DNA from 4 places in the Neorhizobium sp. S3-V5DH genome. Region 3 is predicted to be linked to each of the others. Evidence: predicted binding sites of a transcription regulator. Region 3 holds the regulator's gene; each other region holds the start of a gene.
What was found. The regulator PhoB, encoded in region 3, activates phosphate uptake and scavenging genes when phosphate is short. The targets are predictions, from matches to a motif close to TGTCATNNANCTGTCAT.
Positions count from the first base shown of each region.

Region 1: EDE09_RS04755 (DUF1045 domain-containing protein) is a predicted target of PhoB. The motif match lies at 3,734-3,750, and genes of this name have one in related genera.
Region 2: EDE09_RS25270 (DUF465 domain-containing protein) is a predicted target of PhoB. The motif match lies at 4,487-4,503, and genes of this name have one in related genera.
Region 4: EDE09_RS05700 (glycerophosphodiester phosphodiesterase family protein) is a predicted target of PhoB. The motif match lies at 2,650-2,666, and genes of this name have one in related genera.

Region 1 is NZ_SMCL01000002.1:250,693-256,631, forward strand. It holds gene puuE (allantoinase PuuE) at 1-837, opposite strand, end outside; gene EDE09_RS04740 (AzlD domain-containing protein) at 907-1,209, opposite strand; gene EDE09_RS04745 (AzlC family ABC transporter permease) at 1,206-1,943, opposite strand; gene EDE09_RS04750 (AraC family transcriptional regulator) at 2,022-2,879, opposite strand; gene EDE09_RS04755 (DUF1045 domain-containing protein) at 2,939-3,646, opposite strand; gene EDE09_RS04760 (FAD-binding oxidoreductase) at 3,773-4,981, opposite strand; gene mnmD (tRNA (5-methylaminomethyl-2-thiouridine)(34)-methyltransferase MnmD) at 4,980-5,726, shown strand.
Region 2 is NZ_SMCL01000028.1:6,438-12,376, forward strand. It holds gene EDE09_RS25245 (DUF4010 domain-containing protein) at 1-980, opposite strand, end outside; gene EDE09_RS25250 (tetratricopeptide repeat protein) at 1,093-2,226, opposite strand; gene EDE09_RS25255 (thiamine phosphate synthase) at 2,236-2,889, opposite strand; gene EDE09_RS25260 (sulfite exporter TauE/SafE family protein) at 3,003-3,773, shown strand; gene EDE09_RS25265 (metalloregulator ArsR/SmtB family transcription factor) at 3,867-4,127, shown strand; gene EDE09_RS25270 (DUF465 domain-containing protein) at 4,248-4,424, opposite strand; gene EDE09_RS25275 (DUF465 domain-containing protein) at 4,661-4,864, shown strand; gene purE (5-(carboxyamino)imidazole ribonucleotide mutase) at 4,877-5,374, shown strand; gene EDE09_RS25285 (5-(carboxyamino)imidazole ribonucleotide synthase) at 5,371-5,939, shown strand, end outside.
Region 3 is NZ_SMCL01000001.1:175,872-181,810, forward strand. It holds gene pstA (phosphate ABC transporter permease PstA) at 1-584, shown strand, start outside; gene pstB (phosphate ABC transporter ATP-binding protein PstB) at 600-1,415, shown strand; gene phoU (phosphate signaling complex protein PhoU) at 1,461-2,174, shown strand; gene phoB (phosphate regulon transcriptional regulator PhoB) at 2,201-2,884, shown strand; gene EDE09_RS00910 (DUF6766 family protein) at 2,911-3,567, opposite strand; gene EDE09_RS00915 (PACE efflux transporter) at 3,712-4,149, opposite strand; gene EDE09_RS00920 (GcrA family cell cycle regulator) at 4,356-4,889, opposite strand; gene EDE09_RS00925 (aspartate aminotransferase family protein) at 5,294-5,939, shown strand, end outside.
Region 4 is NZ_SMCL01000002.1:444,889-450,827, forward strand. It holds gene EDE09_RS05675 (NAD(P)/FAD-dependent oxidoreductase) at 1-386, shown strand, start outside; gene EDE09_RS05680 (hypothetical protein) at 383-667, shown strand; gene EDE09_RS05685 (SDR family oxidoreductase) at 726-1,583, opposite strand; gene EDE09_RS05690 (hypothetical protein) at 1,717-1,965, opposite strand; gene EDE09_RS05695 (DUF983 domain-containing protein) at 2,061-2,483, opposite strand; gene EDE09_RS05700 (glycerophosphodiester phosphodiesterase family protein) at 2,731-3,585, shown strand; gene EDE09_RS05705 (hypothetical protein) at 3,592-3,879, opposite strand; gene EDE09_RS05710 (amidase) at 4,043-5,401, shown strand; tRNA gene EDE09_RS05715 (tRNA-Met) at 5,406-5,482, opposite strand; gene mnmA (tRNA 2-thiouridine(34) synthase MnmA) at 5,618-5,939, opposite strand, start outside.

The DNA of each region.
Region 1 (5,939 bases), on a different contig from region 3:
ATATTCGATGAAGCGCCGCAGTGCCGCAGCGCGACCCGGCCGCCCGACAAGGCGGCAGTGAAGACCGACGGACATCATCTTTGGGCTGCCCTCCTTACCTTCCTGATAGAGCACGTCGAAGGCATCCTTCAGGTAATTGAAGAACTGATCCCCGGCATTGAACCCCTGCGGCGTCGCAAACCGCATATCGTTGGTCTCGAGCGTATAGGGAATGATCAGGAACGGCTTACCACCGAGACCCGGCACCCAATAGGGCAAATCATCGGCGTAGGAATCGGAGGAATAGAGGAAACCGCCCTCCTCCATCACCAGCCGAAGCGTGTTGCCCGACGGTTTGCCCTGGTACATGCCATAGGGCCGCTCGCCGACGAGTTCCGTGTGAAGGCGCACCGCCTCAAGGATATGCTCGCGTTCCTTCTCCTCGGAAAAATCCTTGTATTCCAGCCAGCGATAGCCGTGGCTGGCGATTTCCCAGCCCGCCTCCTTCATCGCGGCGACCGCTTCCGGGTTGCGGGCCATGGCAAGTGTCACGCCATAGACGGTTGCCTGCACCTTGAGCTCGGTGAACATGCGCCAGAGCCGCCAGAAGCCGGCGCGAGAGCCGTATTCATAGATCGACTCCATGTTGAGGTTGCGCTGGCCGGGCCAGGGGGCGGCCCCGACGATCTCCGAGAGCAGCGATTCGGAAGCAGCGTCGCCATCGAGGATGGAACTCTCGCCGCCCTCCTCGTAATTGATCACGAACTGAACGGCGACATGCGCGCCGCCCGGCCACTTTGGATCGGGAGTGGAGCGGCCGTAGCCGATGAGATCGCGCGGATAGTCTTGTGCCTGCATCAAATCACCCTCGAACTTTACCGCGACGGTAGCCCACCGTTTTGCGCAATGTCGAGGCCGAAAGCGGGCTCAGATACCAAACGCCCTGAGAGAGGCGACCGAGACGACGCCGAGTGCCACCGAAACGAGCATCGGGAGGCGAAGTGCTGCAAAAGCAGTCACCGCGCAGGCGATTGTTTCGGCAGGCCCGGTCGCGAATGCCGTCGGCGCGACGACCGCCATCAGCACCGCCGGCGGAATCGATTCGATCGCCTTGCGGCGGCTGCCCTCGAGCGAGACATGGCGAATGAGGATGAGGCCGCTGATGCGGGTAAGCGCCGTCGCCGCCGCCATGGCAATGATGGCGAGCAGGGTCGTGAGATCGACGGTCATGACGTCACCTCCACGCTGCGGCGGTTGCCGGAAACCACGGCGGTAAGCAGACCCGCGACCGCTCCGGCGGCAATGTACCAAACGCCCGGCACGAAATGCTGGGTAGCGACAGCGGCAGCACCGCTTGCCAGCAGGACGGCGCCGGTCTCAGACCCTTTCCAGAAACCCATGACCAGCACGATGAAGACCGCGGGAAAGGCAAAATCGAGCCCGAGCACTACCGGATCGCCGAGGAATGCGCCAAGCCCCGCCCCGCCGATACCGGAGACGACCCAGGCAAGATAGAAGGGTGCCACCAGGCCGGCAAACCATGCAGGCGTCAGCCGGGCGACCTTCGCCCGGAACTCGGCCATCGCCCAGATCTCGTCGGCCAGGAAAAGCATCGCGAAATACCGCTCGCGCGGGCCGAAGCCTTGCATCCTGGTGCCGAGCGATGCGCTCATCAGCACATGGCGGATGTTGACCAGCAATGCGGCGAAGCCGACGCCCGCCCAGGATGCCGGATGGGTCCAGATGTCCATTGCCACGAATTGCGAACCCCCGGCAAACACCAGCGTGCTCATCAACCCGGCTTCGGCCGGGGTTAGCCCCTTGGTCGCCGCCACCGCCCCGAAGACGAGGCCGATCGGGATCACTGCAGCGATCAGCGGCGCGATCGCCCGCATGCCGCCGAGAAAATCCGCAAGTCTTGCATTCTCTTTCACGTCAAAACCTCCGATTGGAGCAGAGGTCATAGGCCGGCGAAAATTTATCGTCTTGAAGGAAAGTGACACCTATGACCCGCAACGGCCGTCGCCGATGGGAAGAGATGTTCAGCGGGCGCGATACTGCCCGGGGGTCAGTCCGGTTCGCGATTTGAAGTGGCGGGTGAAATGGGCCTGGTCGGCAAAGCCGCATTCGAGCGCGATTTCCGCCGGCGGACCGCCCCGACTCAAGCGCTTGCGCGCCTCGCGGATGCGAATGTCGGTGAGGAAGGAATGCGGCGTGATGTGAAATTCCTTGCGGAAGGCGCGGATGAGATGGGCACGGCTCAAGCCCGCCACTTCGGCAAGTTCCTCCAGTCCGACATCGCTGGCGAAATTCTCCACCAGGTAGTCGCGCGCCCGATGCACGGCCGATCTTTCAGCTGTATCGGTCGGCACGATGATCGAGCTGCCGTGCCGCCGGAACATGGCGTCCAGCACCAGGAACATTGCCTGGCTCGTCTCCAGCGCGCCGGACCCCAACTCGAGGGTGCGATGCGCCGCATGGAAAGCATCCGCGAGCGACTGGTCGCGAAGTATCTGCCTGCCGAAGGCGGGCATGCCCCGAAAAGGCTTCCCGGTGACGTCTTCCAGGATTTCGCGCAGCAGCGAGAGGTCCGGATAGATCATGCGGTAGCGGTAGCCGCCCTCGTAGGGCGCTCCATCATGGATCTCGCCCGGGTTGATGAGATAGAGGTCGCCCGGTCCGGACGCTTCCCTTGTGCCGCGGATCGTGGCGATCTGGCCACCACTCTCGATGGCGCCGATGCTGAATGTGTCATGGGCATGCGGGGCGAATTCGTGGGTCAGGAAGGTGGCGGTCAGGCACTCCATGCCGCCGAAGCGGCTGTCCCGCCAGAAGCGGGTGGTTTCCGCGTCCGCGAGCGGCATGTGGTCGGCTGCCTGCTCCTGCGAGATATTGTCCATCACGCGGATATAGCAGATTTGCGCCTTGGCTTCTTGAACAAAAGTGACGCCGGAGGGTCTCAGGCGATCTTGCGTGACGCCACCCGACCCATGGGATGCAGGGAGTGGACGAGGAGAGGTGCGCCCTGCTCCTCCTCGACGAATAGGGCGAGGTTGGCGACCTCGACCGGCTTCCTGAGGAAGGGTTCGAAGTGATCGCGCAACGCCAGCTCGAAGCGCGGCATGTCGATCGCGGAAAGCGGCCCCGTGAGGGTCATGTGGAAGCGGAATTCGTCCATCACGTAAGGGTGGCCCCAGCGGTGCAGGTTTGCAAATTGCGGAGCTGTCAGGTCGCCCGGATCGCAGCGCTCCAGCTCCGCTTCGGAAAGCGGAGCGCGAAAGGCGTCGAACTCCTGCACGACGGCGGCAGCGAGAAACCGCATGGTCTCGCAGGGCAGCACCGGTGCAAGGCCGAAGAAATTGCCGAGCCGAACGACTTCCAGTCTCGGCAGATCAAACGGATCGTGCGCGCCCGCAAATCGCATCAGGTGCCGCAGCAGTGCCTGTTCGGTAACGCCGGGTGCAAGCCGGAAGGGCGACTTCAGCGTGGCGTGGAAACCGGAGCGGCGCGGTAGCGCGGTGTTGAAGGCGATGTCGTGGATGCCGATGCCTCGGATCGCCGGCGGCTCCATGGCCTCGCCGGAAAAGGCGTTGCGGCCAAGCCATTGGGCGGCGGCCAGCGTCAGCGGATCATAAGCCGGAGGCGTGAAATATATGGCATAACGCATGCATCACCTTCTCGTGCGTCCCTTCTTTTCCGCCCCGGTATTTTACGTATTGCTCATCGACCCCACGAATGGAGGTACGTGATTTGCGTGACAGATTAACGACGAGGGCGACGGAAGGATTCGCGTTTAGCGCGCGGCAGCGGCCAGGTGGCTTTCCAGGGCAAAGGAGTCCGGAAGCTGCATTTCCTCGCCGTTTACCGTACGGAGTGCTACTTCGGCGAGCTTGTGGGCGAGCCCAAAGCTGACCTTGAAGCCCCCGGTAAGAGCAATCACCTTGCGGTGATCCGGATGCGGCCCGACCATCGGGTCGCGGTCGATGGCTTTGGGCCGAAGCCCCGCCCAGCGCTCGATCACCGGCGCTTCCCTCAGGGCCGGCACGAGATCGCGAGCGCGGCTGACCAGATCGTCGAGCAGACCGTCCGTCGAGGCTGCGTCTTCGAACACGTCCTCGCTGGTGCTGCCGACCGCGACATGCCCGCCCTCGTGGGCGACGACATAGAGCCCGTTGAGGAAGATGATCGGCAGTGTCGGATCGACGTCGGCCCTGAGCAATGCCGCCTGGCCCTTCACTGCCTGTCCGAGCGGCCGTGGCAGCGGCGGAGAGATTTCCCCCAGCAACGGGAAGGACTGGTGGCCCGCCGCCACGATGCAATGTCCGAAGGCAGTACTTTCGCCGCCTGCGAAAATCACACGGTTTTTCTCCGGATCGACCCGATCGGCGACAAGCCCCTCGATAATCCGGACGTGTCTTGCCGCACGCAGGAAAGCCACAAGCGCCGCAGTAAGACCGCGCGGCGAAACGCGCGCCGCGAAAGTGTCATGAACAAGACCGGCTTCGGTAAAGGTTGCATCCGGCCAACCCTCCTGAACGCCGCGATCGACGACATGCCAGTGGAAACGGCGGCCATGCTGATGCCAACAGATTTCGGCATCCTGCGAGTGCCGCAAGGCGATCGTTCTGAGATGCGGTTTCGGCAAGGGGATCAGCCGACCGCAACGGCGGTACCCGCAGGTCATGCCGGTCGCCTGCTCGATGCCGGCGACCTCCTCTTCGAGCGACAGCAGCGCGTCGAACTGGAACTGTTTCTTCTCGTTCCATTTGTCCGGCATATGCGGCATCAGCGCGCCGAGCAGTCCGCCGCTCGCCCCCTGCCCCATCCGGCCCGCATCGACGAGCAGCGTCCTGATACCGAGGCGCTCTGCCTTGACCGCCGCCCAGAGGCCCATGACGCCGCCTCCGAGGATGACGAGATCGACAGCTGCCGGAAGATCGTGAGATCGACCGCCAAGATCCGATTGACCCTTGGACCCGGCAGGATTATCCGCATGTCCCATGAGCGACGATGACCTCGAAAAGCTTGCGACCCCCGACAGTGTTGCCCGGGAAGACCAGCCGCTGGACTGGCACGAGGGCGATATGCCCTATTCGCAAAAGTTTGGCGATCACTTTTATTGTCGCACCGATGGGCGGCTGGAATGCGGCCACACCTTCCTCGCAGGCAACGGCCTGCCGGATCGTTGGCGGGACTGCGGGTCACCATCCGGAGACTTCAAGATCGGAGAACTCGGTTTCGGCACGGGTCTGAATTTCTGCGAAACCTGGCGCCAATGGAAGCTCACCCGCCTCCCGGCCGGAAAACTTCACTTCATTTCCTTCGAACTCTACCCGATGAAGAGCGAGGAGATCGACCGCGCGTTGGCCCGTTGGCCGGAAATCGATGCGGAGCATACAGCGCTTACCGCCGTCTGGCCGGATAAACCCGCCGGAAGGGTCGAGATCGAAGCGGACCGGCAAACCCGGCTCACCGTCGTCTGCGGTCCCGCGCTGGAATCCGTGATGGCCATCGAACTGGGTTTCGACGCCTGGTTCCTCGACGGCTTCGCCCCGTCCCGCAATCCGGACATGTGGTCGCCGGACCTGATGCAGGCAATCCACGAGAAGACGGTACCGGGAGGGACGTTCGGTACCTACGCCGCTGCCGGCTTCGTGCGCCGCAACTTATCCGCGGCCGGCTTCGCCGTCGAACGTCGCCCCGGATTTGCCGGAAAACGCGAGATGCTGTGCGGCGTCAAAGCCTGACCCGCTGTCCCGCACCCTTGCTGCAATAACAGCGACGATCGCTATTCTCCTGAATAGCAGAAGGCCCGCGCCTGTTCCCCCTGCGCGGGCCTCTCCCAAGTTCAAGACTCTTCTATGCATGACCTGGGAAGAAAGAGAACATTACGCTCTGGATGGAAACTCACAATTCCCTCAAAGGAGCTAGACCGCAGTCTGGAAGATCATCCGTTGTGG
Region 2 (5,939 bases), on a different contig from region 3:
GCCAGAAATGCCACGCCCGCAAGGAGCGCCGCCATCTTCGCTACTGCAGGCAGTTCGAACGGATTGCCGGGAAGATTGTCCGCAGCGGGCTCCTGCCGCCCGAAGGAGAGAAATGCCGCATGACCAAGCATGACAACGGCCCCGACGCCCAGAGGTAAAATCAGGTCCGCAGCCAGGCTCGGCGCCAGCATGACAACCAGGGCGGCAGTCCGCAGCAGCGACACCGCACCGGCGGCAATTGCGCCCGCAGCGAGTGAACCGGTGCCGGCCGCGACCAGGCTTCGCCGCGCAAATGCGACGGTGGTCCCGGTCGAGGAAATAAGGCCTCCGATCGCTCCCGCCAAAAGGTCACCACGCGACGCCCCAAGCATCCGCACCGCCAGATAGGCCGCGAAGGAGATCGATGCGAGCGTTATGACAAGTATGATGAGATTTCGCGGTGAAATGCCTCCGAACGGCCCCACCGGCTCGGCGGGTATGATCGGCAGGAGCATGAAGGTCATCGCAATCAGGATCACCGCCGAACGGAGTTCGATCCATTTCAGACGGCGGATCGACGCGTGCAGGAAATTGCGGCTGGCCAGAATCGTCACTAGCGCCGCTCCCGCCGCGGAGACCAGCACCATATCGCCGATGACGGCAAGTACGCCGAGACCGAAGGTAAGGATCGCAACGATGACGGAAGTGGCGCTGAAAGATTCTTCTGCAATTGCCTCGCGCAATTCGAACACGGCCATGACGGCAGCGACAGCAATCAGAAAGCCGACAGTCACGATACCCGCATAGCCGGAGCCGGGGTTGAGGCTGCGCTCGATCAGGCCCGCGATGCCGCCGACCATGCCCACCATGATAAAGGTGCGGATGCCCGCCGTACGGCTGCCCGCCGGCTCGTCGCGCTCGCGCCAGTGTCGCTCGACCCCGACCGCGGCGCCGATCGCGATCGCCAGACCGACCCGCTGGAAAAGCTCGACATGGTCCAAATCTGCCCCCTGCACGCACTCCGAAGAGTGCTCCCGGCCTTCCGTTCACGCTTAGAGGCGTTCGACGCCGAAAGCGATCCCTCGATCGATTTTCCGTTCGCCGGACCGCCCCTTACCCTCGACGGAACCTGTTTGCCGCCTCGATCGCCTGTTTCTGTGTTTCCTCATTGATTCCGAGGTAGAAATCTTCGAGTTCCGGATCCTTCATTCCTGCGCGGCGCGAGAGAACATACCACTTTGCCGCCTCGATGGGATTGGGCCGTGTGCCCAGCGCATTGATATAGAGATGCGCCAGCTTGTTCTGCGCCGCGACGTTGCCGCGATGGGCGGCAATCCGCATCCATTCGAAACCCTTCTCGTAGTCGCGTTCGCCGCCAACGCCGTTCACCAGCCAGATTCCCATATCGAGCTGTGCTGTGTCGAAACCTGCCTTGGCGGCACGCTCCATCCATTCTCGGGCCTTGGCCTTCTTCTTCTCCGGTACGTCCCTGAGCGCCACATAAAGTTGCGCGACGGCATATTGAGCGTCCGCCACCCCCTGCGCTGCGGCCTTTTCGTAAAAGGGCAGTGCCAGGTGCAGGCCTTTTTCGCCGGGATTGTCGGAGACGAGGATCTGCCCCCAGTTGAACTGCGCCGAGGAATTTCCAGCCTCTGCGGCCTTGCGCATGAAATCGTCGGCCTGTTTCTTGTCGCGCGGGACGTCGCGTCCGCTCATCAGGAGCAGCGCATATTGGAACATGGCAGCCGGATCGCCGCCTTCTGCCGCCTTTTTGTACCAGAATGCCGCCGTCTTGGCGTCCCGTTTAAGGCCCAGGCCCTTGGTCATCATTTCGGCGACAAGCGTCTGCGCCGCTGCATCGCCGGCTCCCGCCCGCGTCAGCGCCCGGTCGAGCGCGGTGGCATAAAGACCGCGCTGATAAGCGCCGTAAGCCTCGTCGATGGCACCTGCATAGGGTCTTTCAGGTGGGGCGGGTGGCAGAGCCGCGCCCATGCGTTGGTAGAGTGCGACGCCGCCGGAGGGAACGATGCCAACCGCCTGCCCCTCCGGTTCGGCCGTATCTCTCGATGCATCGGGTACCGGCTGTGTCTCCACCCGATCTTTCTTCATCGGCTGCGTGCCGGGATCGACTGGCCGGGTTACCGGCCTCATATCCTGTGCCATGGCCAACTCGGTCATCGTCGCCGATGCGAAGACGCTCGCAAGCAGCCCGTTCAGAATCACGCGGAAAAATCGGTTCGATGCCATGGCGGAGCATCAAGCCTCAAACCGTGGCGCTTTTTCGTCCAGGATTGCGTTGACCTCGGCGACGACAGCTTTTGCTGCTTTTTCGGAAGAAAACACCGCCTTATGCAGGGCGACGAATTCCGCGCCTGTCTCGGCAACAGCAAGCACAGATGAGGGATCGCTGCCGCCCATGACGATGCAGGGAATTTCCACCATGGAGGCCCACCATTCGCCAAGCGCGAGGTTCTTCGGATGCGCCTCCGGTTTGATGTCGCCGTCGAGCTTGCCGAAAAAGATGTAGTCCGGGCGGCGTTCGCCGATTTCGAGCGCCTGGTGCCGGTCGGCAGCCCCGCCCGTGCCGACGATCATCTTGGGCACGAACTTCTCGATCGCTTCGTCAAGCTCCGTCAATGTGCCGTTCATATGCAATCCGTCCGCCTTGACCCGGCCCGCCACGCGGCTGTCGCCGGCAATCAGCGCCGCCGCGCCTGCCCCCTGAACGATCGGCACCATAAGCTCGGCGCGCTTCTGAAAGGCCTGATCGTCGAGACCGTATTGGGGTATGATCACCGATGCGACATCCCCCCCTGCAAGCGCGTCTTCGAGCTGTCGCGCCTGTCCGGCGGTATCATCGCTCTCCGGCAAGATCAGCACGAGGCGGCAGCGGTCTTCCGGTTGGGTCATCTCAAATCCTGTTCGCGGATTCGGCTCAGTGAAATCCGCACTCGTTTTCTGTCTGCAAATTCGATAGACCGGACCGATTGAAGGATCAACCGCCTCTCCCCTCCGAAAGCTTCATGCCCGACACCCTCAGCCTGACCTTTTTTACCTTTGCGGTGCCTGCCGTTTTGCTTGTCGGCCTTTCGAAAGGGGGAATCGGAGGCGCGATCGGCCTGATGGGCGTGCCTCTCATGTCCATGGCCGTGGATCCGGTCAAGGCGGCGGCGATCTTCCTGCCGATCCTGATTCTCATGGATATCGTCGCGCTGTGGTCGTGGCGGAAGTATAACGACCCGACGACGCTTTTGATGATCCTCCCGGGCGGCATCATCGGCATCGCGCTCGGCTGGGCGACATCGGCCTATGTCTCGGACGATGCGCTGCGCCTGGTGATCGCCATAGCCACCATTCTTTTTACCGTCCGTTACTTCTGGCAGGTCTATGGGCCGCACTCCAGCAGGCCCGCAGATCCTCTGCCGCACCGCCCGGTCGCCGCGACGTTCTGGGGCGCGCTTTCAGGTTATGCGAGCTTTGTCGCCCATGCGGGCGGCCCGCCATTCCAGATCTATGTCCTGCCGATGCGGCTCAACCCGCGATCCTACACCGGCGCCAGCATCCGGTTTTTCGCGATCGTCAATGCCGTGAAGGTGATCCCCTATTTCTTCCTCGGCGCCCTTGACCGGGAGAACCTGACAATCTCGGCGACGCTGCTGCCGGTGGCGCTGATAGCGACGATATTGGGTGCGACGATCGTCAAGCATCTGAAGGCAGAGTTCTTCTATCCCATGACCTACGGCCTCGCCTTTCTAGCTGGGCTGAAGCTGCTCTGGGATGGATTGCCCATCTGAAGCGTGGTTTCGGACAAGGGAATAAATTTCTCGACCTTGCTGCAACGCACAATAAATCTTGCCGTTACGGCCGGATTACCGTAAGTTTGCGCCATGACGACAGTTGATCCCTTCGCAGCCATAGCTGATCCCAACCGGCGTTATCTGCTGGAGGAACTGCGGCGTTCGCCGAGAACCGTCAACGAACTCGCCCAAGGCCTGCCGATAAGTCGGCCGGCGGTCTCCCAGCATCTGAAAGCTTTGCTTGAAAGTAATTTGGTGACGGTCACCGCAGAAGGCACGCGGCGCATCTATGCCGTCAACAGCAAGGGCTTCGACAGGCTCAATCTTTGGCTCGATCAGTTCTGGTCGTGATCTCCTACCACGACCAGAACTGCATTTTCATATTTCTGGATTGGGTTTTGGTGCCGCTTTTAATGTTGCCTCGTACTGATGATGAACCTGAGGCGCGCGGCGTTCTTCTCCTTTAGAGAACTAGTGACGCGTAGAGGCCTTAAGGCGCTGCATTTCGTCTTTGAGACGCAGCTTGCGGCGCTTGAGCTCGGCAATTTCCCGGTCGTCTGCAGAGGGCGACGCCAGAATGGACTGGAGCTCCTCTTCCAGATCACCGTGCTTCCTTTCAAGCGATGCGATATGAGCCTGGACGGTCATGTGGCATGTTCCTTCCTTGGTCAACCTGCCCCGACATTCCCTTCTGCCGAGGCTTCAGGTTTGCGACAGAAGTGTGACACGATCGGTCTGGTTTGTCGAAGGAGAAATCGTGGTTTCTCGTGGGCAAATTCGTGGCATCGGCTAACTTCCAGTTAACGTGGTTTGATGGTAGAGGCTTGCGGACATTGCCGGCAACCGCTCAAGAATAGCCGGGCATGGAGAATGGGGACCGTAATATGGCTGATCAGGAACAGGCGGATATCCGGCTGGCGCTCGCGAAACTCCGTCAGGAGCACGAGGATTATGACGCCGCCATCAACGCCATGATCGAGGTCGGCTGCGATGCCCTGAGGATCCAGCGCATGAAGAAGAAGAAGCTGGCATTGAAGGACAAGATGAGCCAGCTCGAAGATCAGATCATTCCCGACATCATCGCTTGAGGGGCTTCCGACATGGCTGAAAGACCTGCCGTCGCCATAATCATGGGTAGCCAGTCCGACTGGGAAACCATGAAAAATGCCGCCGACACGCTGGACGCGCTGGATATCGGCTACGAGGCCCGCATCATTTCCGCACACCGCACGCCGGAGCGAATGATGGCATTTGCCAAGGGCGCCCGCGCCGAAGGTTTTCAGGTCATCATTGCCGGCGCCGGCGGCGCCGCACATCTTCCCGGCATGACCGCCGCCATGACGCCGCTGCCGGTTTTCGGCGTGCCCGTGCAGTCGAAGGCGCTTTCCGGCCAGGACAGCCTGCTCTCGATCGTCCAGATGCCGGCCGGCATCCCAGTCGGAACGCTTGCGATCGGCAGGGCCGGCGCCATCAATGCCGCGCTGCTGGCTGCCGCCGTGCTTGCCCTCAACGACGCCGATATTGCCGACCGGCTGGACGAATGGCGCGCCCGCCAGTCCACCGCAGTCGCTGACTACCCGATAGACGAGGCTCCATGACCGTCCGCACGATCGGCATCATCGGCGGCGGACAGCTTGGCCGCATGCTTGCCATGGCCGCAGCCCGGCTGAACTTCCGCACCATCATCCTGGAGCCGCAGGAAGACTGTCCCGCCGCCCAGGTCGCGAACACGCAGATCACAGCGGCCTACGACGATCCTGCTGCCCTGGCCGAGCTCGCCGCTCGCTGCGACGTCGTCACCTACGAGTTCGAAAACGTGCCCGTTTCGGCCGCCGAAGCGCTGCAGCGTTCCGTGCCCGTCCATCCGCCGGCAAAGGCGCTCGAAGTCGCCCAGGACCGCCTCACCGAGAAACGCTTCCTCAATGGCTGCGGCATCGAAACCGCCCGTTTCCATGCCGTCGACAGCCAGGAGGATCTCGAAGCGGCCCTTGCGGATTTTGGCGGAAAGGGCGTCCTGAAAACCCGCAGGCTCGGTTATGACGGCAAGGGCCAGCGCGTCTTCCGTTCGCCTGAAGACGACCCGGCCGGCGCCTTCGAGGCGCTGGGTAGCGTACCGCTGATTCTCGAAAGCTTCGTGCCCTTCGATCGTGAGATATCGATCAT
Region 3 (5,939 bases):
TTGAGGAATTTGCACCGAAGAACAAGTTCACGGACCTGATCGAGGTGAACATCAACAATCTCGCGGCGGTCCCCTCTATCGTTTACGGATTGCTGGGACTGGCTGTGTTTATCAACTTCATGGGCCTGCCCCGCTCCGCGTCTCTCGTCGGCGGCCTGGTGCTGACCCTCATGACCCTGCCGACGATCATTATCGCCACGCGAGCCGCTTTGAAGGCGGTGCCGCCGTCGATCCGGGCAGCCGCCCTTGGTCTCGGGGCGTCGAAGATGCAGACGATCTTCCACCACGTCCTCCCCCTCGCCATGCCTGGTATCCTGACCGGCACCATCATCGGACTTGCTCACGCACTCGGAGAGACGGCGCCGTTGCTCCTGATCGGCATGGTGGCATTCGTGGCCAACTATCCGGCGACGCCGCTCGATCCTTCAACGGCATTGCCGGTCCAGATCTACATGTGGGCGAATGAGGCCGAACGTGCGTTCGTCGAACGTACCTCTGGAGCGATCATCATTCTGCTCCTGTTCCTCATCGTAATGAATGTTGGCGCAATTCTCTTGCGGCGACGCTTTGAGCGGCGCTGGTAAAAGGAGTAGGACACGATGAACATGATGTCAGAAGCAGCAGTTGAAAAGGCGCTGGATCAGAAGATGAACGATTCTTCCTACAAGATGATCGGCAAGGACGTGTCGGTCTATTACGGCGAAAAGAGAGCGCTTTTCGACGTCAACCTGAACGTCCGGGAAAACACGGTGACTGCCCTCATCGGTCCTTCCGGTTGCGGCAAGTCCACTTTTCTGCGCTGCCTCAACCGCATGAACGATACGATCGAGAACTGCCGCGTCACGGGCAGGATCACACTCGATGCCGACGATATCTATGATCAGAATATCGATGTCGTTGAATTGCGCGCCCGCGTCGGCATGGTTTTCCAGAAGCCGAACCCATTTCCGAAGTCGATCTACGAAAACATTTCCTACGGCCCACGTATCCACGGTCTGGCCAGAAACAAGGCCGACATGGATCAGATCGTCGAAGCCAGCCTCCAGCGGGCCGGCCTCTGGACCGAGGTGAAGGATCGCCTGCACGAATCCGGCACCGGCCTCTCCGGTGGTCAGCAGCAGCGTCTCTGCATTGCCCGCGCGGTGGCAGTGTCGCCGGAAGTGATCCTGATGGATGAACCCTGCTCGGCGCTCGATCCTATTGCAACCGCCAAGGTCGAGGAGCTGATCCACGAACTCCGGGCCAACTATACGATCGTCATCGTGACGCATTCGATGCAGCAGGCGGCTCGCGTGTCGCAGCGCACTGCCATGTTCCATCTGGGTCAGCTTGTCGAAGAAAACGACACAGACAAGATGTTCACCAATCCGGACGACCAGCGCACTCAAGATTACATCATGGGCCGTTTCGGCTGATCTGCCGACTGCGCCGCCCGACAACCCAATATCGAGGACTAGACGATGGCATCGACCCATATCCTGTCGGCCTATGATGACGAACTGAAATATTTGAGCCGCCGTATCTCCGAGATGGGCGGTCTTGCTGAGCAGATGTGCGCGGATGCTGTGCGCGCCCTGGTGAATTCGGACTCGGCTTTGGCTCAGAAGGTCATATCGGATGATGTGATCCTCGATCATGCTGAGCGGGAGATTCAGGACAAAGCTATCGTCACGATCGCCAGACGCCAGCCCATGGCTGCCGATCTGCGCGAGATCGTCGGCACGCTGCGCATAGCAGCCGATCTCGAACGCGTCGGCGATCTGGGCAAGAACACCGCCAAGCGTGTCATCGCGGTGCAGGGCACGGGCGTGCCCCGCAAGCTTGCACGCGGCATCGAGCACCTTTCCGATCTGGCGCTGGTACAGCTCAAGGAAGTGCTGGACGTCTATGCCAGCCGCTCGGCGGAAAAGGCCGAAGCGATCCGCATCCGCGACGAAGAGATCGACGCGATGTACACCTCGCTGTTCCGGGAACTCCTCACCTATATGATGGAAGATCCGCGCAACATCACCACCTGCACGCATCTTCTCTTCTGCGCCAAGAACATCGAGCGCATCGGCGACCACGCCACCAACATCGCCGAGACGATCTACTACATGACGACGGGCGCCCAGCCGGAGGGCGAGCGCCCGAAGGACGATACATCGAATACGCTTGGCGCGATCACCGAATGACGGAATGCTGATGGAGCAGAGCTGAGATGCTGCCAAAAATTGCTGTGGTGGAAGACGAGGAAGCGCTGAGCGTGCTTCTTCGCTACAACCTGGAAGCTGAAGGGTATGAGGTCGAGACGATCCTGCGCGGCGACGAAGCTGAAATCAGGCTTCAGGAACGCACTCCGGATCTCCTGATCCTCGACTGGATGCTGCCGGGCGTCTCAGGCATCGAGCTTTGCCGCCGTTTGCGCATGCGCTCGGAGACCGAGCGCCTGCCGATCATCATGCTGACGGCCCGCGGCGAGGAAAGCGAACGCGTTCGCGGTCTCGCAACGGGTGCGGACGACTATGTGGTGAAGCCGTTTTCGACGCCGGAACTCATGGCGCGCGTCAGGGCCATGTTGCGGCGTGCCCGGCCGGAAGTCTTGTCCAGCGTGCTGCGTTGCGGCGATATCGAGCTCGATCGCGAGACCCATCGCGTGCATCGCAAGAGCCGCGAGGTTCGCCTGGGCCCGACCGAATTCCGCCTGCTGGAGTTCCTGATGGCCTCGCCAGGCCGGGTTTTTTCTCGCTCGCAGCTTCTCGACGGCGTCTGGGGTCATGATATCTATGTGGACGAACGCACGGTCGATGTGCATGTCGGTCGTCTGCGCAAGGCGCTCAACTTCTCCAACATGCAGGATGTCATCCGCACCGTTCGCGGCGCCGGTTATTCGATGGAGTCCTGACGGGCGGCGTTGCTGATCGGGCTTGTTTAACCGGTCTTGCTGATCGGGTCGGCCACGGCCTTGGATTCCGGTGACCCCTTGAAGCGCAGGAAGATCGACAGAACCACCAGCACCGCAGTCGAGAGGAATTCGGATTGCCAGTTCTGGAAGGATTCAAACCAGAATTGCGCGTCTCCCAGATATTGCCAGAAAGGCATTGTCGGCTGCCCGTGCATGGCGGCTTCCACATTGGCAGCCTCGAAGCTGTAGCGAAGATGCAGCACGAATGTGAGCAGGAACAGCAGGCCGAGCGCGATCCCGAGCGAATAGGAATAGAGGCCGCGAATGAAGGAGCCCGCCTTTACCGGCCATGGCGCCTCGGGATCGGGTAGATGCTTCCGCGGATCTTCATCCTGCGGGTTGGGTTGATCCGGATCCTTCGATTCCGCCGAGCCCTTTTGATAGAGCATCGCCGTCAGCATAACATAGGCGGACATCTGCAGAAATTCGCTCTCCCAGTTCTCGAAGATGGCGGAGAGAAAATGTCCAGAGGTGAGATAGTCGACAGCCGAGAGCGCGACCTGTCCGTGTTCGGCGAGTTCGTCGTTATGAACGCTCCACCCGGAAATAAACGTCCCGCCGATCGTGGCAAGCGCCGCCACCATCAGCACGATCGTCAGACCGTTAGCTCGCAGGAAAGACATGATCGAACCTTCAAACCGTGATCGGATATCCGCATCAACGGTTGATGACATAGAACGTTCCATGCCGGTTCTACGAGCAAAAACAGAACGTTGATCGGGGATCCTACGTGGGTTGGCCAAGGTGCCTAAGGCGTTGGGAGACCGTTATCCGGTGGTAGCTGCCTTGGACCATTCCGGCAGCGGAAACAGCCGGTCATAGGCCCAGTTGAAGACGAAGGCATAGATCACGTAGAAAACTGCGAAGGATATATCCATTGTCAGCGCCTGAATGAGACTCACGTCGAGATACCAGGCGATCAGCGGCAGCAATACGATAAGCAGGCCAAGCTCGAACAGGATCGCATGCGCTATCCGCACGACAGGGCTCTTTTGCGTGCTGCCGGTCAGCCGCCGCATCAGGTGGTCGAAACCGATATTGTAGAGGTAGTTCCATCCCGTTGCCAGCGTAGCTGAGCCAATCCCGACAATCCCGATATCTTCCACCGGCATGCCGAAAGCTATGGCGCCGAGCGGCGTGACAAGAGCGAGCCCGATCAGTTCGAAGCTGATTGCGTGGCGGATGCGGTCGCGTGTGGAACGCATGGTAACCTCCAGGGAGCCCTGAACCCAAGGTCCTTGTTCTTACCGGGTCGTCCCGATGTGATGCCCATGAGGGGGAGGTCGTCCTCGCGCACATCAAAATAGGCATCATCTAACGACGAGGCAAGCGCCGGAAGACATGGCTGCTATGCGGAATGAAGAAAGCGGGCAAAAGCCCGCTTCAATTCCCGTCTCGGAGCGTACCGGTCTTATGCCCGGGCAGCAGTCCTGCGGCGATCGTGTATCGGCTGATAGGCAAGCCGTGCGTGGTAGCTGCAATAGGGGGAGGAGTCCGGGGATTCGCAGCCGCAGAAATGGAAATCTTCCTTCAACGGGTCGCCGACCGGCCACTTGCAGGTGCGTTCCGTCAGCTCGGTCAATGCAAGGCGACGGGAGATAGGCACCACCACGTTGGAAGCCGGACGGTATTCCATCTCCTCGAAGGCTTCGACTTCGATCTCTTCCTTGACCACGGTCGCGCCGACGGCACGGGCGACTGTCCGGGTCGCGACGCGAGATGCATAATTCGGTGCCCGAGGCGCTGAGGTCGTCCGCTTGGCCGCCGCGCGGCCCGTAGCGACAGTGCCCCCAGCCTTTGCCCGGCCCGGCAGGCTGAGGCGGTGCACCTTTCCGATCACGGCATTACGGCTTACGCCTCCGAGTTGTGCGGCGATCTGGCTGGCGCTCAGACCTTCCGACCACAGTCTCTTGAGTTTCTCGACACGCTCGTCTGTCCAATTCATGCCCGTTCTCCGCCTTTGAACGTTGTCGGCATGCAGAATCCTTCCACCTTTGCCGCAGACATCATTCCGCAGCACCCACTACATATATGTTTGAGGTGACTAGTTCCGCCGCATGCAGTCTAGTAATTGATCTTTAACCTAGTGTGAGGCTGACTCCGTGGCAAGAGTCGCGGGATTCGCAGAGAATCGATTTCTTGGTTTTCCCCAACTTGCTGTCTGGAAGAGTCATTTTTGTCACATGGGCAGGCGTTGCCTGTTTTCGGTTGTAGTGCGGCAGAATGCCGAGCTTTGTTGACATCCGGGCCTTAAACATCGATAGTGCGGCTGGCCGCCCATTGGGCGGCATTTTTGATTTTTCAGGCTGGTTCGCTGGTCTTTAAGCTGCCTAGAGGAGTGATGTCGCCATGGCTGAAGCCACGCTTTTCGACACCTTTGCCCGGGCCCCGTTGCGTTTTGAGCGTGGCGAGGGTGTATGGCTCGTGACGGAAGGCGGCGAGCGATATCTCGACTTCGGCGCCGGCGTTGCCGTCAATTCGCTGGGACATGCTCATCCGCATCTCGTCGAGGCGTTGAAGGCGCAGGCAGAGAAGGTGTGGCACACGTCGAACCTCTATGAAGTGCCCGGTCAGGAAACGCTGTCTCGCCGCCTGACCGACAATTCCTTCGCGGATAAGGTGTTCTTCACGAATTCCGGAGCCGAAGCGCTGGAATGCGCAATCAAGACGGCCCGCCGCTACCAATATGTGAAGGGCCATCCCGAGAGGTTCCATATCGTCACCTTCGAGGGCGCGTTCCACGGCCGCACGCTGGCGACCATCGCCGCTGGCGGACAGGCGAAATATCTTGAAGGCTTCGGTCCGAAGGTGGAAGGTTTCGACCAGGTTCCGTTTGGCGATCTCGACGCTTTGAACGCTGTAGTTGGCGAAAAGACAGCCGCGATCCTTATCGAACCCATCCAGGGCGAGGGCGGCATTCGTCCTGTACCCAAGGAGTTCCTGCAGGCGCTGCGCAAGATCTGCGACGACAACGGCCTTCTGCTTATTTTTGACG
Region 4 (5,939 bases), on a different contig from region 3:
CCCTCGGACTTGCTGAAGACGGCAAACCGCTGCCCGCACTCGCCCAGGTCGCCAAGCAGGAGGGAGAATATCTCGGCAAGGCTTTAGGCGCCAGTTTGCTGGCTGGTAAACCAGTCGAACCGTTCCGCTTCCGCAACCGCGGCAATACGGCGGTCGTGGGGCGCAATTCCGCGATCTTCGATTTCGGCAGATGGACGCTCAAGGGCTGGTTCGCCTGGCTTCTTTGGGCGCTGGTGCACGTTTATCTGCTGGTCAATTTCGAAAAGCGGCTGCTCGTCAGCATCCAGTGGATCTGGCGCTACCTGACCCGCCAGCGCGGAGCACGGCTGATCGACGAAAATGCAGCCTCCTTCGTGCCGTCTTCCACGCAAAGGACAGAGACATGAACACTGCCAACCCTCAGCTTGAAGGCCTCTATCTGGCGCTTGCCGCCGTCAACCGGCTTCTCGTCGACAAGGGGCTCGTGTCGAACGCCGAACTGCAGGATGTCCTTCAAGCCACGGAGCGCGCAGTATTGGCCGACGACAAGCCGCTCAACGTGTCGAGCTCCCATCAGAAGGCAGTAGCCTTTCCGATCCGCCTCCTGCTTCTGGCGAACGAGGCGCATGAAGAAGGCAAATCCTTCTGTTTTGATGATCTGGCCAGGGAAATCGGGCGAAGAACCTGAAACGCCGAACGGCGGCCTGCGCACATGCCGCCGTTGTTCTGGGGGGGAGGAGAGCCGGTCAGATCATCGGCTTGCCGCCGGTGACCGCAATCGTGCTGCCGGAGACGTAGCTGGAGAGCGGGTCCGCCAGCATTACATAGGTGGTGGCAAGTTCGGCCGGCTGTCCCGGTCGTTTCATCGGCACCTGCTTGCCGAATTCTTTCACCTTGTCTTCCGGCATCGTCGACGGAATGAGCGGCGTCCAGATCGGACCGGGCGCAACGGCATTGGCGCGAATGCCCTTCTCGGCGAGGAGCTGCGCCAGACCGGCGGTGAAATTCTGGATCGCGCCCTTGGTGGTCGCATAGGCGAGCAGCGACGGGTTCGGGCTGTCGGAATTGATCGACGCGGTGTTGATAATCGCGCTGCCCGGTTTCATATGCGGCACGGCCGCCTTGGTCAGATAGAACATCGCGTGGATATTGACCTTGAAGGTCAGCTCCCACTCCTCGTCCGAAATGTCCTCGATCGATGAAAAAGTGGCCTGATGCGCCGCATTGTTGACGAGGATGTCGATGCCGCCGAGTTCGCTGACGGCCTTGTCGATGATGGCGCGGCAATGAGCCGAGGTCTTGATGTCACCGGGCATAAGCACTGCCTTGCGGCCTGCTTCTTCCACCAGGCGTTTGGTGTCCCTGGCATCCTCGTCCTCATCGAGATACGAGATCAGCAGATCGGCGCCTTCGCGCGCATAAGCAATGGCGACGGCTCGGCCGATACCGCTATCGCCGCCGGTGATGATCGCCTTTTTCCCCGTTAACCGCCCTGCACCGCGATAAGAAAGTTCGCCGTGGTCCGGCACCGGGTCCATACGGCCGGTAAAGCCAGGCATCGGCTGCTGCTGCTCGGGAAAAGGTGGGGTGGGATACTGGGGCATGGAAAGCTCCGTGTTTTTCGTTGGAAAGTTTTATCTTCCAACTAGCCTCACAGCGGGATGTTCCACTTTAGAGCAAGACCTTGCTGAAAAAGAAAAAGGCGCGCCGAAACGCACCTTCCTGCAGTTCACCACCTTAAGCTCCGGGGGTCGCCGCACCATCTCCTCCACGAAGACGCTTCAATTGGGTGACGATCCTCAGAGAACTCGAAGCGCGGGTGGCGGAGAAATCCGAACTCTTCGACAATATCTGCAGCATCTCCTCCGCCTCGTCCGCTGAGATCGTGCCGCGCGCGGCGAGACCGTCGATCAGGACGAGCAGCGCTCCCTCGACGGCCAATGATCGTCGGTGAACTTCCATTTCGATTTCGGCGGTATCAGTCATTGCGGGCTCCTTGAATTCTAACCTCTCGAATGGCTTCAGGAGAAAATTGTTCCTGAATTCGATCGGCACATGGAGCCCGTTCGGCAAACTGCCGGTCAGCTGCCGTCCTTTTGCCGGTCGCCCGCCTGAGTTCCGCCAGGGCCTCTGTCGATCTTTCCCTGCTCCGCCTTGTAGAAATACTGGCTATTGACCAGCCAGCCCTTGAGCGGCCTGAGGGGCAGCAGGCAGGTAATCAACAGCACGGGCAGCGAGATCAGCAGGTGCACCCAGAACGGCGGCTGGAACATCACCTCGATCCACACCGCCAGCGCGACGCTCGGCACGCAGGCGAAGCAGATGACGAAGAATGCAGGACCATCGGCAGGATCGGCAAAAGAATAATCGAGGCCGCAGACCTCGCAGCTCGGCTTCAAAGTCAGAAAGCCGTTAAAGAGATGGCCCTGGCCGCAGCGCGGGCAGCGGCCGCGTATCCCGGTGGTGTACGGGGAAAGAGGCGCCCAGTTCGCTTCATAAGCCATGATATCTGCCTTTCGTGACATAGGGCGGGCTATATCCTTGCGGGATTACCGCCAAACCCGCCCCCATCGCAACATGTTCCCCCGTTGCGCGTCAATCTGCCGCCAATCATGCCGCCTGTTGCGGGCTTCAATCCGAATGGAAGATTGCAGGAGGTGTTCAGAATTCTGTCATCGATCTGTGGCAGGGGAAACAGAAGAGCATAGTCTGGGGCTCTTCCCGAATCGCCTCTCACCTTTGCGGACCGGTATGACATCCGAATATTCAGGCCTGGGCATCGCCTATCGCGATCATTTCACACGTCTCAAATGGCATCGCCTGCGCCGCAGCATGAGCGATCCGCTATTTTCCGCCAGCGTGATGGCGGATGGGTTCCGCCTGGGCGCCTCGACCGAACTCGACCTCAGGGTCCGCGCCGACGGCGGCTTCGTTGTGCTGCACGACGGGGAACTGGAGGGCGAGACGGACGGCAGCGGCCTCGTCCGCCAAGCTTCCGCGCAGGACATCAGACGTCTGCGGATGAAAAAAGCCGGCACCCCGCCGATCCTTAGCGAGGATCTGGCAACCATGCTCGAAGCGGCGCATCCTGACGCGCTGCTGCAATTCGACATGAAGGATGAACTGGCGGTAATCGGCGACCGAGGCCTCGATCATCTCGCCCACCATTTCGCCGGTGCCGGTTCCTCGATCATCGTCAGCGGCGCCGATCTCGACCTCATCCTTGCAGTGAAGGAAAGGCTGCCGGATCTCAAGCGCGGCATCGACCCCACCGACAAGCTCGTCGAGATTTATCGGCATCAGGGCCTCAAGGCTGTGGAAACAGACCTTCGCTCCGATCTCGCCGGGCCGACCGAGCCGGACACCATCTATCTTGCCTGGGAACTCCTGTTGCAGGCCGCCCGCGACGGGCTCGACCTGATCGCCCTCTGCCACGATGCCGGCAAGCTGGTCGATGCCTGGACCTTCAACCTCAAGAACCCCGAAACAGGCTTCAGCGAAACCGAAGCCCACGCCTTCAGGACTTTGATGGCGTTGAAACCGGATCAGATCACCACCGACGAGGCGCCTGCTACCGAACGGGCCTGGGCGAGGATCTCCGACTGATATCTGTCAATCGTCCCAGAACGGCCCCCGATAGACCCGGCGGCTGACCAGCTTCAGGCTGCGGTCCGGCTGGATGATATATTCCTCATCCACCCGTTGGCCGAAGGAATTGCGGAACGTATGCGGCACGAGACTGCCGACGGGCGCCTTTTTCAATCGGGTGCGCGGCTGGCCACCATAGGTGATGCTGCCGGGGATGGGCTCCAGCCCGCCACCAGTATTGAAGCTGCCTGTAGCCGTGCTGCAGCCGGCCAGCATAACGGCAAGACCGGCAATGGCGACGATGTTCTTCATGGGACGATCCTCTGATTGTTCCCGTTTGAGCGGGGACTCGCTGAACTGCTTTTAGCCGCTTGAAGTTCCTTTGCGCCGTTGCGACGCAACAAATCTCCTGTCCATCGGGAAAATATCGGCTACACCTGTGAACCGCCAGGAGTGAAAGAGGGGAATAGCTGCCGTGACGAAGTCTTTTGGAGCCATGTCGATCGCCGAACTCTCCGCGCTTATCCAGACGGGCGCGGCCGACCCGGTCGAAGTGACCGAAACGGTATTCGCCGGCATCGAAGCCTATCCGGACAAGGCGGTTTTCATCACACTTTTCAAGGATCGGGCTTTGGCCGAAGCCTCGGCATCCTCGAAGCGCCTCAAGCAGGGCCGTTCGCTTGGCCTCCTTGACGGTATCCCGATCGCGTGGAAGGACCTGTTCGACATCGAGGGCCTGCCGACCACGGCCGGTTCCAGGGTGCTGAAGGCTGCCGAACCGGCCAAGAATGACGCCGCCGTGGTGGATCTTCTCAAGCAGGCCGGAATGGTTGCCATCGGCCGCACCAACATGAGCGAATTCGCCTTCTCCGGCATCGGCATCAACCCGCACTACGGCACGCCGCATAATCCGCGCAGCAAGGATGGGCCGCGGATTCCGGGTGGTTCCTCCTCCGCTGCGGGCGTTGCGGTCGCCGCAGGGCTCGTGCCTGTCGCGATGGGCACCGACACCGGCGGCTCGGTCCGCATTCCGTCAGCCCTGAACGGCGTCGTCGGCTACAAGGCGACCCGCGGCCGCCATCTCATGCAGGGCGTCTACCCTCTCGCGAAAAGCCTCGACTCGCTTGGTCCTCTCTGCCGCACGGTGCAGGATGCGGTCTGGATAGACGCGGCAATGCGCGGGCTTGCCGCCTCGCAGATCGCAAGACAGCCGGCCGTGCCGCTCGATATCGTCGTCCCGACCAATATCGTCTTCGACGGCGCCGAACCGGGAGTGGCCCTGGCCTTCGAAGCGGCGATCCAGCGGCTGGAGAAGGCTGGCTGCACGGTGACTCGCATAGCCATCCCCGCCTTCGGCGAAATCCTGCGGCTGATGTCCACGCGGGGCGCCCTGGTCACCGCCGAAGCTTTTGGGCTTCATCAGGAAAGACTGAGGGGACCGGAAGCCGCCGATATGGACCAGCGGGTTGTCGCCCGCACCAGGCTCGGCGAAAAGATAACGCTGCCCGACTATCTCGCCATCCTGGAGACCCGCGCACGGCTGATCGCCGAGACGGAAGCGCTGATCGGCAACCGCTTCGTCGCCATGCCGTCGGTCGCCCACGTGGCGCCGAAGATCGCCGATCTTGCTGACGACGATACGTTCTTTGCTGCAAACGGAAAAACACTGCGCAACACGATGCTCGGCAATTTCCTCGACTGGTGCGGCGTTTCCATCCCGTGCGGGACCGGCGATGCCGACATGCCGGTGGGCTTCCTGCTCTCGGCCAATGCCAATCACGACGACGGCCTGCTCCAGGCGGCCATGGCATACGAGGACATCATCAGGGGATAGGAAGTGGTAGCGGGGGGCGGAATTGAACCGCCGACCTCAGGGTTATGAATCCTGCGCTCTCACCAACTGAGCTACCCCGCCACAGGGTCCGCGGAAAGCTCTTGAAGAGCCCAGTCCGCTTCGGTCGTGCGGCTTATAAGACCCCCGTCACCAAAGTGTCAAGCAGCCTTTTGGCAAATCCGGCGGCTATTTTCCGCGCCGCCGGAAGTTGCCCGATCAGGCCGCGACAGGCGTGGAAAGCAATGCCTTCAGAGAGGCTTCCGCATCGGCGGCACGTTCCGAGCGTTCGATGAAGCCGCCGCCATAGACCCGCGCATCCGGCCCTTCCGCCGAATAGAGCACACAAGCTTGGCCGGGCGCCACGCCCGCCTCCCCGACGGCGAGGTCGACATAGACGCCGCGATCGTCGCAATGGACGACGGCAGGCGCCGGCGGACGGGTCGAGCGCACCTTGGCGAAGCAGGCAAAACCATCCCTGGCATCGGCTTCGAGCGAACCGTCACCGATCCAGTTGACGTCGCGCAGGTAGACCCGGTGA